DNA from 3 places in the Sphingomonas suaedae genome. Region 2 is predicted to be linked to each of the others. Evidence: predicted binding sites of a transcription regulator. Region 2 holds the regulator's gene; each other region holds the start of a gene.
What was found. Region 2 encodes LexA, which represses DNA repair genes until DNA is damaged. Its sites were predicted from a motif close to GTTCCNCNCTTGTTCT; they were not measured.
Positions count from the first base shown of each region.

Region 1 (5,488 bases), 1.3 Mb from region 2:
CGCTGGAAGTTCATCACCGGGCATTTGGGCGCGTTGATCGGCAGCTGGTGGAAATTGGCGGTGCCCAGCCGGCTCTTCTGCGTGTCGAGGTACGAGAACAGGCGCCCCTGCAGCAGCGGATCGTTGGTGAAATCGATCCCCGGCACGACATTGCCGGGGCAATAGGCAACCTGTTCGGTCTCGGCGAAGAAATTGTCGGGACAGCGATCGAGCACCATCCGTCCGATGATCCGCACCGGCAGCACTTCCTCGGGAATGATCTTGGTCGGGTCGAGCACGTCATAGGGCAGGCTGTCGGCGAATTCCGCGTCGAACGCCTGGATGCCCAGCTCCCATTCGGGGAAGTCGCCGCGGTCGATCGCTTCGAACAGGTCGCGGCGGTGGAAATCGGGATCGGCGCCGGCGATCTTCACCGCCTCGTCCCAGCAGGTCGACTGCACGCCCTGCTTGGGCTTCCAGTGGAACTTGACGAAGGTCGACTTGCCCTTGGCATTGACCATGCGGAAGGTGTGAATGCCGAACCCCTCCATCGTGCGCAGCGAGCGCGGGATGGTGCGGTCGCTCATCGCCCACATGATCATATGCGTCGATTCGGGCATCAGGCTGATGAAGTCCCAGAAGGTATCGTGCGCCGACGCCGCCTGCGGATAGCCGCGATCGGCCTCCATCTTCACCGAATGGATCAGGTCGGGGAACTTGATCGCGTCCTGGATGAAGAACACCGGGATGTTGTTGCCGACCAGGTCCCAATTGCCCTCTTCGGTATAGAATTTGACGGCAAATCCGCGCACGTCGCGCGGCGTGTCGACCGATCCGGCGCCGCCCGCCACGGTCGAAAACCGCGTGAACACCGGCGTCTTCTTGCCCTTCGCGCTGAAGGGCGCCGCGCGGGTGAGGTCCGACAGATCCTCATAACTTTCGAAATAGCCATGCGCCGCAGAACCACGCGCGTGCACGATCCGCTCGGGGATGCGCTCATGGTCGAAATGGAAGATCTTCTCGCGCAGCACGAAATCTTCCAGCAGCACCGGCCCGCGCGCGCCGGACTTCAGCTGGTTCTGGTTGTCGGAGACGCGGATGCCCTGATTGGTCGTCAGGTGATCAGTGCTCGCATGATCGCCCTTGGCCGGGATACGCTGATGGGTCTCGCCACCATTGCCGGTTTCGGTGTCGAAGCGTGTGTCGTCTGCCATGTCGGAAACCCTTGTGATGCCGTGCCCGCTCAACGGGCGGCATCGTCAAAGGGTGCATGGCAATCGTCGGCGTTAACCTCGATCAGTGCGATTGTGCGCCGTCGCGTCCCTTGAGCGCCAGCAGCGCCACCAGACTCAGCGCGCCCGCCGCGCTCAGATACCAGCCGACCGGCATCAGCCCATGGTCCATCGCCAGCTTCTGTGCGATCACCGGGGTCAGCCCGCCACCGATCACCCCGGCGATGTTGAACGCCATCGACACGCCGGTATAGCGCACCCGGGGCGGGAACAGGTCGGTCAGCCACGCGCTCAGCGGCCCATAGACGAACCCCATCGCGAACAGCAGCAGCGACAGGAACGCGAACACGCCGACCAGCCCCGCCCCCATCAGCGGCGCGATCACGAATCCGCTCGCCGCGACCATCACGCACCCGCCCGCGAGCACGCGGCGCGGATCCCAGCGCGAATCCGCCGCCCAGGCCGCGAGATAGATCCCCGCCGCCATGAACAGGATCGCGACCAGCTGAACCCCCAGGAAGTCGCCCTTTGCATAGCCCAGCGACTTGGTTCCCCAGCCCAGCAGAAAGGCGGTCGCGATATAATAGGTCGCGAAACAGCATACCGCGCCGATCGTACCGCCGATCAGCACGCCGCCATGCCGGCCGACGACCTCGCCCAGCGGGACCTTGGCGGGCGGCGCTTCGGCGAGGCACGCCTTGAACTCGGGCGTTTCGCCCAGCTTCAATCGCACCCACAGCCCGACCAGCACCAGCGCCGCTGACAGCGCGAACGGAATTCGCCAGCCCCAGTCGGCGAATTGCTCCGGCGTCATCCAGGTCAGCAGCACCAGGAACAATCCGTTCGCGGCGATGAACCCCGCAGGCGCGCCCATTTGCGGGGCGCTCCCGAATCGCGCGCGCCACCCCGGCGGCGCATTCTCGACCGCCAGCAACGCCGCGCCGCCCCATTCGCCGCCCAGGCCGAAGCCCTGCCCGAAGCGCAGGAGGCACAATGCAAAGGGCGCGACCCACCCGGCCGCCTCATAGGTGGGCAGGAACGCCACCAATGTCGTCGACAGCCCCATCGTCAGCAGCGATGCGACCAAGGTCGCCTTGCGCCCGATGCGGTCGCCATAATGGCCGAACACCGCCGCACCGAACGGCCGCGCGAAGAAGGCCACGCCCAACGTCGCAAATGCCGCCATCTGCTGCACGCCCGGATCGCCCGGCGGAAAGAAAATCTGGCCGAACACCAGGCTGGCGGCGGTCGCGTAGATATAGAAATCGTAGAACTCGATCCCCGTCCCCACGAAGCTCGCCCACAGCGCGCGCCGTCGCCGCGTCCGGTCAGCGTCCATCCATGTCCTCCCCGCGAGCAACGCCCCCCGGCATCGCTACTTCTTGTCCTCGAAACAAGTGGTGCGCGTCACCTGCACCACCTTGCCGTCCTTGTCCTTGATCTCGTTGCGCCCCTCGACGCACGGTTTCTGTTCGGGCTGCGTCTCGAACCCGCCCGTCCGCCAGCCGACATACAGCATCACCAGCGCCAGCGCCGCGATCAGCACCAGCCTACGTCTATCGAACCTGCGCTTCACTTTGTCCCACATGGCCCCTCCCTGCCTCAACCGCTGTCGCTGTGCAACGCGTGCGTGGGAGGGGACTAAGACCTAAAGGAAATCCTCCAGCACCAACGAGACCGTTCGCGCCGCCCCGCCACGCTCGACCGTCAGTGGCAGCACCGTCCCGGCCGGCCCCGAAGTCTGCTGGATCAGCGTCTCAAACGTCATCCCCGACAGCCGGTCCCCCGCCTCGATCCCCGCTTTCTCCGCGGGGCTGCCCGCGCCGACGACGCCGGCGACCACGCCCGATCCCGCGCGCTCGACCCATAGCCCGGCACGGTTGTACTCCGCCGGCTGCGGCGACTGGCGGTTGCGGGTCAGGAACACCGCACCGTCGCGATTGCTGGTCGCGATGTTGAACAGCCGCAGGATCGGAAGGCCGATGATGCCGGTGTCGAACTCCTCCCAATCCGGCGTGTCGCGCATCTGGATCAGCGGCCGCTCGATCGTCGCACCGGCCAGCTCGATCCGGTCGGGTCGTATCACGCGGGTCTCCCCGCGCGGAGCCGCCGGCGACCAGCGCGGCGCGTCCCACAGCCCCGCCGCCTCGGCCGTCTTGCGATAGATCCGCGAGTAATTCGGCATTCCGGTGTCCAGCCCGAACCGGAAGCTGCGGCCATTCAGCGCGGCATCGGCGAACAGGAAGCGCTTGTCCGCCGTCGCGCCTTTCTGGACGATCGCCTTGTCGAACCGCGTCGCGCCGGGAAGCGCGGGCAGTCCCCCTTCATGCGCGCGCCACACACCTGCATCGAAATCGAGTTCTCCGTCGGCCAGCGTCAGCACCCATGCGGGAAGCGAGCCCACCGCTCCATCGCCCAGATCGCGCTCGATCCCCGCCAGCTCGAGCGTGGCGAGCCGAACGCGCCCGCCCAGCATCACATTCTTCGCCTGAAACACGGAATAGTCGGTATGGCCCCAGGCGAGCCTCAGCCGACGGCTGCCGATCTTCTTCAGGCCGATCGCTTCGGCGACCCCGCTGTTGATCAGTCCCATCTGTCCGCCGGTATCGAGCGCGAGCAGAAACGCGCGGTCTCCGTTGAAGGTGCCTTCGACCAGTACCCGCCTGTCGGTAAGCCGAATCGGCACGTTGAAGGGTGCTGCCGCCGCGCGGGTTGCGCCGCCCAGCAGTGCCGCCGTCGCTCCGGCCAACAGCGGCCGCCGTCCGATAATCACTGCCGATCTCCTTGATCCGATTGGGGAAAGTGTCTTTCGCATTGATGACAATAGCAAGACGGCGATCACGCTTGCCCCGACTCGCCCCGTTCCCTACCTGTTCACAATGTCCGTACCTCAGCCTTCGCCCGACGATCCCCCGTACCTGCGCGGCCTCAACGCGCCGCAGCGCGAAGCCGTGCTCACGCTCGACGGCCCCGTCCTCGTCCTGGCCGGCGCCGGAACCGGCAAAACTGCCGCGCTTACCGCCCGCCTCGCCCACCTCCTGTGGACCCGCCGCGCCTACCCGTCCGAAATCCTCAGCGTCACCTTCACCAACAAGGCCGCGCGCGAGATGCGCGAGCGCGTACGCCACCATGTCGGCGACGCGGTCGAGGGGATGCCGTGGCTCGGCACCTTCCACGCGATCGGCGCCAAGATGCTCCGCCGCCACGCCGAGCTGGTCGGGCTGCAGAGCAACTTCACCATCCTCGACACCGACGACCAGCTGCGCCTGCTCAAGCAGCTCATCGTCGCCAACGACCTCGACGAAAAACGCTGGCCCGCGCGCCAGCTCGGCGGGCTGATCGACGGGTGGAAGAACAAGGGCCTGACCCCCGACATGCTCGACGCGGGCGAGGCGGAGCATTTCGCCAACGGCAAGGGCCAGGCGCTCTACCAGCAGTATCAGGACCGCCTGCGCGCGCTTAACGCGTGCGACTTCGGCGACCTGCTGCTGCACATGCTCACCATCCTGCGCACCCATCGCGACGTGCTGGCGCAGTATCAGCAGCGCTTCCGCTACATCATGGTGGACGAGTATCAAGACACCAACAGCGTCCAGTATCTCTGGCTCCGCCTGCTGGCACAGGAGCGCAAGAATATCTGCTGCGTCGGCGACGACGACCAGTCGATCTACAGCTGGCGCGGCGCGCAGGTCGAAAATATCCTGAAGTTCGAAAAGGACTTTCCGGGCGCCAAGGTCATCCGCCTCGAACAGAATTACCGCTCCACCCCGCACATCCTCGCCGCCGCCGGCGCGGTGATCGCCAACAACTCCGGCCGCCTTGGCAAGGAATTGTGGACCGAGATCGACGCGGGGGAGAAGGTCCGCGTCATCGGCGTGTGGGACGGCCCGGAAGAAGCGCGCCGCGTCGGCGAAGACATCGAACGCGCCCGCATCCGTGAGGGCAAGTCGCTGGACGAATTCGCCATCCTCGTCCGCGCCCAGCATCAGACGCGCGAGTTCGAAGACCGCTTCATCGCGATCGGCCTGCCCTACCGAATCGTCGGCGGCTTCCGCTTCTACGAACGCGCCGAAATCCGCGATGCGCTCGCCTATCTCCGCCTGGTCCATCAGCCCGCCGACGACCTCGCCTTCGAACGCATCGTCAACGTCCCCAAGCGCGGCCTGGGCGACAAGGCGATCGCCAAGATCCACATGCTCGCCCGCGCGGAGGGCATCCCGCTGCTCGCCGCCGCCGCGCGCATCCTCGACACCGACGAGCTGACGCCGCAGGCCCGC
Region 1 is NZ_CP042239.1:1,087,589-1,093,076, forward strand. It holds gene FPZ54_RS05265 (catalase) at 1-1,193, opposite strand, end outside; gene FPZ54_RS05270 (MFS transporter) at 1,276-2,550, opposite strand; gene FPZ54_RS05275 (hypothetical protein) at 2,587-2,799, opposite strand; gene FPZ54_RS05280 (aspartyl protease family protein) at 2,860-3,984, opposite strand; gene FPZ54_RS05285 (ATP-dependent helicase) at 4,091-5,488, shown strand, end outside.
Region 1: the regulator LexA is predicted to act here: its motif matches at 4,073-4,088, upstream of FPZ54_RS05285 (ATP-dependent helicase).

Region 2 (5,488 bases):
TGTCGCCGAGAGCGGCCTCACCAGTCGCGAGGATCTCGATGCGATGGCCGAACGCGGCGTCCGCTGCTTCCTGATCGGCGAAGCGCTGATGCGCCAAGCGGATATCGAAGCGGCGACCCGGGCGATGGTGGGGTGAGCGACCTCACCCATATCGACGAAGCCGGTGCGGCGCGCATGGTCGATGTCGGAGGCAAGGTGGAGACGCAGCGTGAAGCCGTCGCCACGGGCCGCATCGCAATGTCGATGGAGGCCGCCGCCGCGATCCGTGACGGGCTGGTGAAGAAAGGCGACGTGCTCGCCACCGCGCGGATCGCGGGGATCATGGCCGCGAAGAAGACCAGCGACCTGATCCCGCTCTGCCACCCGCTCGCGCTGACCAAGGTGACGCTCGACCTTGTGCCGGATGAGAGCGGCGTTACCGCCACTGCCACCGTCGCGCTGACCGGCCGGACCGGGGTGGAGATGGAGGCACTCACCGCCGTGTCCGTTGCCTTGCTCACTGTCTATGACATGGCCAAGGCGATCGACCGGAGCATGGAGATCGGCGGCATCCGCCTGATCGAGAAGCGCGGGGGCAAGTCCGGCGACTGGCACGCGGATAAGCCCGAGGGCGAGGGTTAATTTCCTGTCCACCTCAATCGCTTAGCGAATCTTGATTGCACGGGGCGCAATCCTGTCCCGTTCAGTTGTGGGGCATTATGTCGGTTTCGGCACGTTCAACCATTTTCTCGCTCTCGGGCGGGCTCGATTCCGTGCCCGTTGGCAAGCCCGAGGAGTCATCGCGCGCCCGGCTTATCGGTGGCGAAGCGGGGGAACGCGATTGCTTCGTCCACCGCCTGACCTCCGAAGGCGCGATGCTGTCGGTGAACGGTCCGGTGGCGCATGGCGATCGGGCCACGATCGAATTGCCGTTCGGGCTCGCGGTGGAAGGCGCGATCGTCGGCGATGATCCCGCCGCCCTCGCATTTCGCTTCGACGCGCCGATGGATGTGGTGGGAGCGCTTGCCCGCTGCCTCGCCGCCCTGCCCGCCGAGCGCCGCCAGATGCCGCGGATCGAATTGCGCCAGCGGCTGTGTATCCGTCACGCCGGGCAGGTGGATTTTGCCTGGACGCGCAACCTCTCCCCCGCCGGGCTGGGCGTCGAGACGCGCACGCAGCTGCATGTCGGCGAGGCGGTTGAACTGACGCTGGACGGACTGCGCCCGATTCAGGGTGAAATCCGCTGGACCGAGCAGGGACAGGCAGGCATCGCCTTTTTCGAGGAGATTGGCTGGCAGGTGCTGATGCCCTGGCTGCGTCAGGTCGCCGATCGCCGCCCGCCCGCCACGCGCGATTCCTACACGTCGCCCTCGCCGCTCGGCGCCGTCAAGAATGCGCTCAAGCTGGAGGTGGCGAGCCATGTCCGGTCGGGAAGCAGCTGGTGGAACGCGCAGGTCCTCTCCCTCAGCAACGCGCTGGTCGAATTCGAAAGCGATACCGAATTCGCCCCGCTCTCCGGCCTGTGGTTGTCGCTGCCCGAGATTGGCGGCTGGCCGATCCGGGTGATCGAATGCCACGGGACACGCCATGTCGCCGAATTCCGCCTGCCCCTGCGTCCGCATGAAATGGCGCGGCTGAGCGAGGTTGCACGTCCGCGCTGATGCTCGACCCGACGCGGTACCGCCGCTAATCGGAAAGTGATGGCAGAACTGATTTCTATCGCGCAAGCGCAACAACGCCTGTTCGCGCTGGCCGATCCGGTCGCGGTGGAGCAGGTCCCGCTGCGCGAGGCCGCAGGGCGCTGGGCGGCCGAGCCTGTCGCGGCGCTGCGCACCCAGCCCGAACTGCCGCTTTCGGCGATGGACGGCTATGCGATCCGCTTCGCCGATCTGCCCGGCCCGTGGCGGCTGATCGGCGAAAGCGCGGCGGGGCGCCCCTTTGCAGGAGTGATCCGCCCGGGGGACGCGGCGCGCATCTTCACCGGCGCCGCCCTGCCCGATGGTGCGGATACGATCCTGATCCAGGAAGAGGCGCGACGCGACGGCACGCGGCTGTTGCGCGACGGCGCAGGACCGCCTGTCGCGGGGGCACATGTCCGCGTGGCCGGACTGGATTTCCGCGACGGGGACCCGCTGATCGCGCCCGGCGAACACCTCACCCCCGCGCGCATCGCGCTCGCTGCCATCGCGGGCCATGCCATCCTTCCGGTCCACCGCCGCATCCGGGTCGCCATCGCCGCGACGGGGGACGAGTTGCGCCCGCCCGGCGCCCCGCTCGCCCCCGGCCAGCTTCCCGAAAGCAACGGCGCGATGCTCGCCGCGATGCTGGCGCCGCTTCCGGTCGATCTGATCGACCTCGGCATCCTGCCCGATCGGATCGACGCGCTGACCGCCGCCTTTGCTGCGGTCGATGCCGATCTGCTGGTCACAACCGGCGGGGCGTCGGTCGGCGATCACGATCTCGTCCGCCCCGCGCTTGAAGCGACGGGCGCGAAAATTGATTTCTGGCGCGTCGCGGTGCGGCCGGGCAAACCGATCATGGCTGGCAGGATGCGCGACACCGTCGTGATCGGCCTGCCCGGCAATCCGGTCTCCGCGCATGTCACCGCCCTGCTCTTTGTCCTCCCGATGGTCGCGCATCTGTCAGGCGCCGCCGATCCGCTGCCCCGCACGCGTAGCGCGACGCTTGGTCATGATCTCCCGCCGGGTGGCCCGCGGGCCGATCATCTGCGCGCCGTTCATCGCGACGGACGCGTTCACGTGGCACAGGTTCAGGACAGCTCGATGCTCCGCACGCTCGCCGCATCCGACTGCCTGATCGTGCGTCCTCCACATGTTCCCGCGTCCAGCGCGGGCGACTCGGTGGAAATCCTCGATCTTTTCTGAAGCGGTCGCTTGACGGGGCGTGGAACAAGGCGTAAACGTTCCATGTCTGTTCTGGATGGAGGACGTCCTATGCTTACGAAGAAGCAGCATGAGCTGATCTGCTTCATCGCCGACCGGCTGGCCGAGACCGGCGTCTCGCCCTCATTCGAGGAGATGAAGGACGCGCTCGACCTGAAGTCGAAGTCCGGCGTCCACCGCCTGATCTCCGCATTGGAGGAGCGCGGCTTTCTGCGCCGCCTGCCCAATCGCGCGCGCGCGCTCGAAGTGGTCAAGATGCCCGAGCGTGGCGATGCGAAGAAGCCCGCTACCAAGTCCAACGTGGTCGCAATGCCGCGCCCGGCGCCGCAGCCCGCCAATGATGTGGTCGAAATCCCGCTCCATGGCCGCATCGCCGCCGGCGTGCCGATCGAGGCGCTGGAGGGATCGACGATGCTCCCCGTCCCGGCAGCCCTGCTTGGCTCGGGCGAACATTATGCGCTGGAAGTCGCGGGGGATTCGATGGTCGAGGCCGGGATTTTCGACGGCGACTATGCGCTGATCCGCCGCCAGGACACGGCGCGCGATGGCGAGATCGTGGTCGCGCTGATCGAGGATATGGAAGCGACGCTGAAATATTTCCGCACCGAAGGCAGCATGGTCCGCCTCGATCCGGCGAACCGCAGCTACGACCCCCAGCGCTACCGCCCCGATCAGGTGCGCGTGCAGGGCCGGCTGGCCGGCCTGCTGCGGCGGTACTGAGGCGAGCGATAGCCCCTCCCTTTGGGGGAGGGGTGGGGGGGCAAGGGCCAACGCCAGCCGTTTGCCCTGAGCCTGTCGAAGGGCGTAGCGACACCTTAGGAGACCAGCGATGACCCTGACCGGTGGATGCCATTGCGGCGCGGTGCGCTACCAGATCGAGGGCGAGCCGATGCATGGCGGGCAGGCGCTGTGCCATTGCACCGATTGCCGCCGCTGCGCGGGTGCCCCGATGGTCGGCTGGGCGATGTATCCCGAAGATGCGCTGAGCGTGACGCAAGGGACGCCGCGCGAATATGCCTCGTCCGAAACCGGCCGCCGCTGGTTCTGTGAGACCTGCGGCACCGGCCTGTTTTATCGCAATGCCGTGAACCTGCCCGGACTCGTCGATATCCAGGCATCGACCCTTGACGATCCCGATGCGGTCCCGGCCGCCGCCCATATCCAGGTCGCCGATCGCGTCGGCTGGATGAAGGATGCGCACGGCCTTCCGGAGTTCGAGCGGTTTCCGGGCGGGGCATAGCCCGCGACTGTTCGATCGCTGTGACCGCGTCCGCACCGGGGAACCTACACGCCTCCGGCCCGGAGCGGTCCAGCGAACGATAGCGCCGGGACTTCTTCGCACCGATCCGCATCACACAGGCCAGGCTTCACCTGAGGCGTCGAAGCCAGCGCCGCATACGTCGGATCAGCAGTCGGGGAAGCCATTCCCGGGCCATGCTCGCGGAAGAGCGCTTTTCGCTGTCCGCGACGAACCGATAGAATGGCGGCTTCGCATCGAAAAAAATCTCGCGCGCGATATGAAGTTCCACATGCTGGAACAGCCCGGCGGACACGGCAATCTCGGGTCCGTCCTGGGGGCGGTGAAAGATGTGGGTTCCGCACCGTCCGCAAAAGCCGCGCTCGGCAAAGGCGGACGACCGATAGACGACGAGCGCATCGCCGCTGACGGTCGCTCCGGGAGCCTGGAGCGACATCCACGGTCCGCTATTCCACCTCAGGCAACTCGCGCAGTGACAGACACCGACATCGCACATCGCGCGCGGCAGACGAACGGAAACGGCACCGCACAAACATGCTCCGCTCCGCTCGTCCGTCCCCATCGCCCGCGCCATTCCAAGATACCCCCGGCCGATCGATAAGTCGGGACTTACCGCGTCTGCGGGGCCAGAGTCAGCCTGCTTCCGCCGCGGGCATCAGCGCATCGTCCTTCGCATTGGCCCGCTGCGCCGCCTCGCGGCCCTGCACCCGCGCGACAAACGCCACGAACGCGTCGCGCTTGGGAATCGTGCCGAACTGCGTTCCCCAGGAGAGATGCGCGCCGACATACAGGTCCGCCGCGGTGAAGTGATCCGCCGCCAGCCAGCCGTCGCCCGCCGCCTTCACCGCCGCCTCCAGCGTATCGATCGTCCGGTCGAAATTGCCGAAGCCCAGCATCCCCTGTTTCTGCGGGTCGGCGCCCGCGTCCCAACCCATCGCCTTGCTCGTCACCGCCTGTTCAAGCGGCCCGGCGGCGAAGAACAGCCAGCGATAATAGGCGCCCCGCGCCTCGACCGGCGGCGCCAGCCTTGCGGCGGGAAAGGCATCGGCGAGATAGGCGCAGATCGCCGCGCATTCGGTGACGACGACCCCGTCATGGTCGATTGTCGGCACCTTCCCCATCGGGTTCACCGCCAGAAATTCGGGCGATTTGTTCGCCCAATCTACGACGACTGTTTCATAATCGGCGCCGCTTTCCTCCAGCATCCAGCGGGCGATCCGCCCGCGCGACATGGGGTTGGTATAGAGCGTGAGCGTCATGGTCTTCCCTCCGAGTCGGGCAGGAACAGAGTAGGAACGATTGCCCTGCGCGGGTCAACCCCGCATCACAGCGTCTTGAATGTCTCCAG
Region 2 is NZ_CP042239.1:3,981,788-3,987,275, reverse strand. It holds gene trpC (indole-3-glycerol phosphate synthase TrpC) at 1-136, shown strand, start outside; gene moaC (cyclic pyranopterin monophosphate synthase MoaC) at 133-621, shown strand; gene FPZ54_RS18830 (PilZ domain-containing protein) at 753-1,640, shown strand; gene FPZ54_RS18825 (molybdopterin molybdotransferase MoeA) at 1,680-2,864, shown strand; gene lexA (transcriptional repressor LexA) at 2,934-3,602, shown strand; gene FPZ54_RS18815 (GFA family protein) at 3,712-4,122, shown strand; gene FPZ54_RS18810 (GFA family protein) at 4,250-4,702, opposite strand; gene FPZ54_RS18805 (glutathione S-transferase family protein) at 4,773-5,399, opposite strand; gene FPZ54_RS18800 (dienelactone hydrolase family protein) at 5,465-5,488, opposite strand, start outside.

Region 3 (5,488 bases), 1.2 Mb from region 2:
CCACGCGCTGCGATGAAACGCGATTGTCGAGCAATGTCGCGAACCGGATCGCGCCCGCCACCGCGCCCGCATCGGCGAGTTTGGTCCGCAGCTTCGCGATGGTCGCGCCGCTGTCGTTGATATCGTCGAGGAACAGCAGCTTTTCGCCAGCCCGGGTGCGCTCGGCGAGCCGTTCGAGCGGAGCGTCGGCGAAATCATGCACCTGCGAGCTGTGATCGACCGAGAGCATCGCGATGCCCGTCGCATGGCTGAGATAGACCGCAGGAGCGAGGCCGCCGCGCCCGATACCGATGATGAAGTCGGGCCGCCAGTCGCGATCGGCATGGACCGCCGCAGCAATGGCCAGCACGTCTGCCACCAGCTGCTCATGCCCGATCGGCGTAAAGACCGGCATCACTGTGCCGCCAGATAGGCATCGATACGGGCAAGGTGCGTTGCCTTTGCCGCATCGTCGAGGAAGGCGCCGGTGAAGCTGTTGCGCGCAAGCTGGACGATCTGGTCGCGGTCGAGGCCGCGGGCGGCGGCGACCGCGCGGTAATTGTCCGCGACATAGCCGCCGAAATAGGCCGGGTCGTCGGAATTGACCGTGGCGCAAAGTCCCTGCGCCAGCATTCGATCGAGCGGATGGTTCGCCATATCGTCCACCACGCAGAGTTTGAGGTTGGAGAGCGGGCAGACGGTGAGCGTCATGCCCTCATCCGCCAGTCGTCGGACGAGCGCAGGATCCTCGAGACTGCGATTGCCATGGTCGAGCCGGTCGATCTTGAGCAGGTCGAGCGCCTGCCAGACATAGTCCGGCGGGCCTTCCTCGCCGGCATGGGCGACGCGCTTGAGGCCCATATCCCCGGCTGCGGCAAAGACTCGCGCGAATTTTTCGGGCGGATGGCCGACCTCCGACGAATCGAGGCCGACGCCTTCGATCCGGTCGAGCCAGGGTTCGGCAGCCTTGAGCGTCGCGAAGGCCGCGTCTTCGTCGAGATGGCGCAGGAAGCAGAGGATCAGCTTTGAACCGAGACCGTGGTGCTCCTGCGCATCGCGCATTGCGGACAGCAGACCGTCGGCAACGACCTGGAACGGGATGCCGCGATCGGTGTGCGTCTGGGGATCGAAGAAGATTTCGGCGTGGACTACCCCATCGGCGGCGGCGCGCGCGAAATAGGCGGCGGCGAGGTCGTGGAAATCCTGTTCGGTTCGCAAGACATCGGCCCCGGCATAATAAATGTCGAGGAAATCCTGAAGGTTCGAGAAACTGTACGCCGCGCGCACTGCCTCGACACTGTCGAACGGGATGCAGACGCGGTTGCGCTGGGCCAGCGCGAACATCAGCTCGGGTTCGAGACTGCCCTCGATATGAAGGTGAAGTTCGGCCTTGGGCAGACCGGCGATGAAATCCTGGTCGTTCATCGCCGGAAGATCGCGCGAATGACGGGGAAGGGCAAGCGCGATGGTGTCAGGCGTAGCTCACCCAACCGCGCCAGGTGAATGCCATGTAAAAGGGCGTAATGTCGCGAAAGCCCGCCGTGCGCAGTACGGCTTCATCCCCTTCGGGCGACAGCATGTTGAGCGCGGCGCTGACGGCGTCGCGCGCGCCGTGAGCCTGGACGGGATCGGCGCCCGAAGCGATGGCGAAACCAGCGTAGCGGTCCAGCCACTGGCCGCGCGTCTCGTCCTGCGGGAAGCTGGCATGTGCGGCGACGAACGGAGCACCGGGCTTCAGCCGGTCCCGAATCTGCACTGACGTGCGGGTGCGTTCGGCGGCGTCGAGGAAATGCAGGGTCAGCAGGCACACCGCGCCATCGAACGGGCCGGACGGGGCATCGTCGATATACCCCTCGATCAGCTCGGCGCGGCGGGCATCGGCGCCGAGCGCGCCCCTCGCAAGATCGAGCATGGCGCGGGCCGGATCGACGCCGGTGAAGCGCCAGCCGGGATAGGCGGTGGCGAGCGCGCGCAGTTCCAGCCCCCCGCCAGCGCCCAGCACCAGGATATGCGCATCGTCCGGAACCTGTTCGGCAAGCAGGATGCCGGTCATGCGGTGGAGGTCGGCAAAGCCGGGAACATAACGCGGCGGGCCAGCGGCATAGTCGGCGACGGCGGCAGGATCGGCGAATTTGTCGAGAAAGGTGCGGGCGCCGTCAATGGCCATGGCTAGGGTCCTTGCTACAATATGGGTGCGCGGCGAGCCGCGCACGGAAATCGGCCTGGAGATCGGCGAGCGTGATGCGGCCCAGCCGATCGAGCAGCAGCGTTTCGGCTGCGTCGAACGTCTCGTCGAGCGCGGCATTGACCGCCTGTTCCACAAGGCATTGCGGTGCCTGAGACCGGTTGCCGATCGCGAGCAGGGAAGGGCGACCGAGCGCGTCATAGATATCGTGCAGGGTCAATTCGGCGAGCGGGCGGGCGAGCGTCCAGCCCCCGCCATGGCCCTTTTCCGATCGGACATGTCCGCGCTCGCGCAACCCCGCCAGGATACGGCGGATGACCGTCGCGTTCGTGCCCATCGCCCGGGCCAGCTGGTCCGAAGGCATCGGCCCCTCATGGTCGGCGAGGTGGAGCAGCAGGTGGAGGACGCCCGAAAGGCGGCTGTCGCGAATCATGCAACATTCGATGTTACATGAAATGGCGACAGTCAAGTCGGCGCGCTCACCAGATCGCGGCGAAAACAGTCGATGCTGTGATCGTTGACCATGCCGACCGCCTGCATCCAGGCATAGACGATGACGGGCCCGACAAACTTGAATCCCCGTGCCTTCAGCGCTTTGGACATGGCTTCCGAGGTGGTGGTTTTGGTCGGAACGGTCGTGCCGTCGCCGATCACCGGCGTCCCGCCTGCCAGATCCCAGGCCCAGGCGCCGAAATCCTCGCCGCGATCGGCGAAAGCGAGATAGGCCCGGGCATTTCCGATCGTCGCTTCGATCTTGGCGCGTGCACGGATGATGCCGGGATCGTTCATCAGCCGCGCGATATCGCTCGGGCCGAACGCCGCCACGTTCACCGGGTCCCATTGCGCAAAGGCGGTGTGGAAGCCGCCGCGGCGCTTCAGGATGATCGACCAGGACAGCCCCGCCTGAAATCCCTCCAGCATCAGCATTTCCCACAGCAGCCGGGAATCATATACCGGTACGCCCCATTCGGCGTCGTGATAGGCGGTCATCAGCGCGTCGCCCTGTGCCCATCGGCAGCGTATTACCTCGGTCATCGGCGCCTCTCTGCGATGAGAACAAAAAAAGATCGTTCCCCGCTTGTTCTACTGGAACAAATGCTATACGCAAGCAAACAGAGATCGGCGAGAGCGTGTTGAAGACAACGCGTAAAGCCTCTAGCGACGGAGACTATCGATGGCAGCTTCCCTCAAGGTGATCGAAGGAAAGATGGGCATTTCTCCGGACAAGCAAAAGGCGCTCGACGCAGCGCTGGCACAGATCGACCGCGCATTCGGCAAGGGTAGCGCGATGAAGCTCGGCTCTAAGGAGACGATGCAGGTCGAAGCGATCTCGACCGGCTCGCTCGGGCTCGACATCGCCCTTGGCGTCGGCGGCCTGCCGCGCGGGCGCGTAATCGAGATCTATGGCCCGGAAAGCTCGGGCAAGACCACGCTGGCGCTGCACACCATCGCCGAGGCGCAGAAGACGGGCGGGGTCGCTGCGTTCGTCGATGCCGAACACGCGCTCGATCCCGTTTACGCCAAGAAGCTGGGGGTCAATATCGACGAGCTGATCGTGTCGCAGCCGGATACCGGCGAACAGGCGCTTGAGATCGTCGACACGCTGGTCCGGTCGAACGCGATCGACGTGCTGGTGGTCGACTCGGTCGCCGCGCTGGTGCCGCGCGCGGAGATCGAGGGCGAGATGGGCGACAGCCATGTCGGACTTCAGGCGCGGCTGATGTCGCAGTCGCTGCGCAAGCTGACCGGATCGATCAGCCGTTCGCGTTGCATGGTGATCTTCATCAATCAGCTGCGCATGAAGATCGGCGTGATGTACGGCAATCCCGAGACCACGACCGGCGGCAATGCGTTGAAATTCTACGCGTCGGTCCGGCTCGACATCCGCCGCACCGGACAGATCAAGGACCGCGACGATATCATCGGCAATGCCACGCGCGTGAAGGTGGTGAAGAACAAGGTGGCGCCGCCGTTCAAGCAAGTCGAATTCGACATCATGTATGGCGAGGGCGTTTCGAAGATCGGCGAGATTCTGGACCTGGGCGTCAAGGCCGGGCTGGTCGAGAAGGCGGGCGCATGGTTCAGCTATGACAGCATCCGCATCGGCCAGGGGCGGGAGAACGCCAAGACCTTCCTCAAGGAAAATCCGGACGTCTGCGCGCGACTGGAAGCGGCGATCCGTGGACGTACCGATCAGGTCGCCGAAGAGATGATGACGGGACCGGATGCCGAGGACGATCTCTGACCCGACGTTTCGGAGGGGTCTTTTAGTCGGATTGAGCCGCGCTGAATCGCTGCACCGGCCCTCGGTTCAGCGTTGCTGACCCGACCCTCTCGAACCGGATTCTACGGATAGCGGGGTTAATCCCCCGGCAAGGATGAGCGGGCAGAACCGCATGTATCGCGGGCCGTGCCGATCCCTGGGGACGGCGGCGGTCAAGGGACGAGGCTCCCACTGGAAGGCCCGGCGTGGCTGCGCCGGGCCTTTCCATTTGCGCCGCATCCGCGCACCTTATGCTCCGATAGTCCCCCAATCCTGTCGGAGCGCATCATGATTACCGTCCATCATCTCGAAAATTCGCGTTCGCAGCGCGTGCTCTGGCTGCTTGAGGAACTGGGGCTGCCCTATGAAATCCGCCGCTACGCGCGGAATCCCAAGACGATGCTGGCGCCGCCGGAACTGCGCGCCGTCCATCCGCTGGGCAAATCGCCGGTGATCGTCGATACCAGCGGCGATACGACCCGCACGGTCGCCGAGACCGGTGCAATCGTCGAATATCTGGTCGAGATGGCGGACGGACGGCTCGGCGCCCCCGCGCATCGCGAATCGGCGCTGCTGTACCGCCAGTTCCTCCATTATGCCGAAGGGTCGCTGATGCCGCCCTTGCTGGTCAAGCTGGTGCTGACGCGCGTGCCGATCTTCGGCAAGGCGGCGCAGAAGCGCATCCAGCCGATGATCGACGTCCATCTCGACTTCGTCGAGGCCGAACTGGCGCGCCGCCCCTGGTTCGCGGGCGAGTCGATGACTGCCGCCGATGTGATGATGAGCTTCCCGCTGGAGGCGGCGCGATCGCGGGGCGGGCTTGACGAATCGCGGCCCGCGACGATCGCCTGGCTGAACAAGGTTCATGCGCGCCCCGCCTATCAGACGGCCCTCGCCAAAGGCGGCCCCTATGCCTATGCGTGAGCGCGCAACAATCTGAGGGGCAAGCATGGCGGGCGAAGAGGCGATGACGGAGGTGCGGCGCGAATCGACGCTGCAATGGCAGATGCTGGGCGGCTTCGTGCTGGGCCTGGCGCTCGGCCTGTTCGTGCATTTCGCGG
Region 3 is NZ_CP042239.1:1,039,297-1,044,784, reverse strand. It holds gene FPZ54_RS05045 (phosphoribosyltransferase) at 1-394, opposite strand, end outside; gene FPZ54_RS05040 (adenosine deaminase) at 394-1,404, opposite strand; gene FPZ54_RS05035 (class I SAM-dependent methyltransferase) at 1,451-2,146, opposite strand; gene FPZ54_RS05030 (Rrf2 family transcriptional regulator) at 2,136-2,597, opposite strand; gene FPZ54_RS05025 (DNA-3-methyladenine glycosylase I) at 2,630-3,199, opposite strand; gene recA (recombinase RecA) at 3,339-4,409, shown strand; gene FPZ54_RS05015 (glutathione S-transferase family protein) at 4,716-5,351, shown strand; gene FPZ54_RS05010 (dicarboxylate/amino acid:cation symporter) at 5,377-5,488, shown strand, end outside.
Region 3: the regulator LexA is predicted to act here: its motif matches at 3,234-3,249, upstream of recA (recombinase RecA).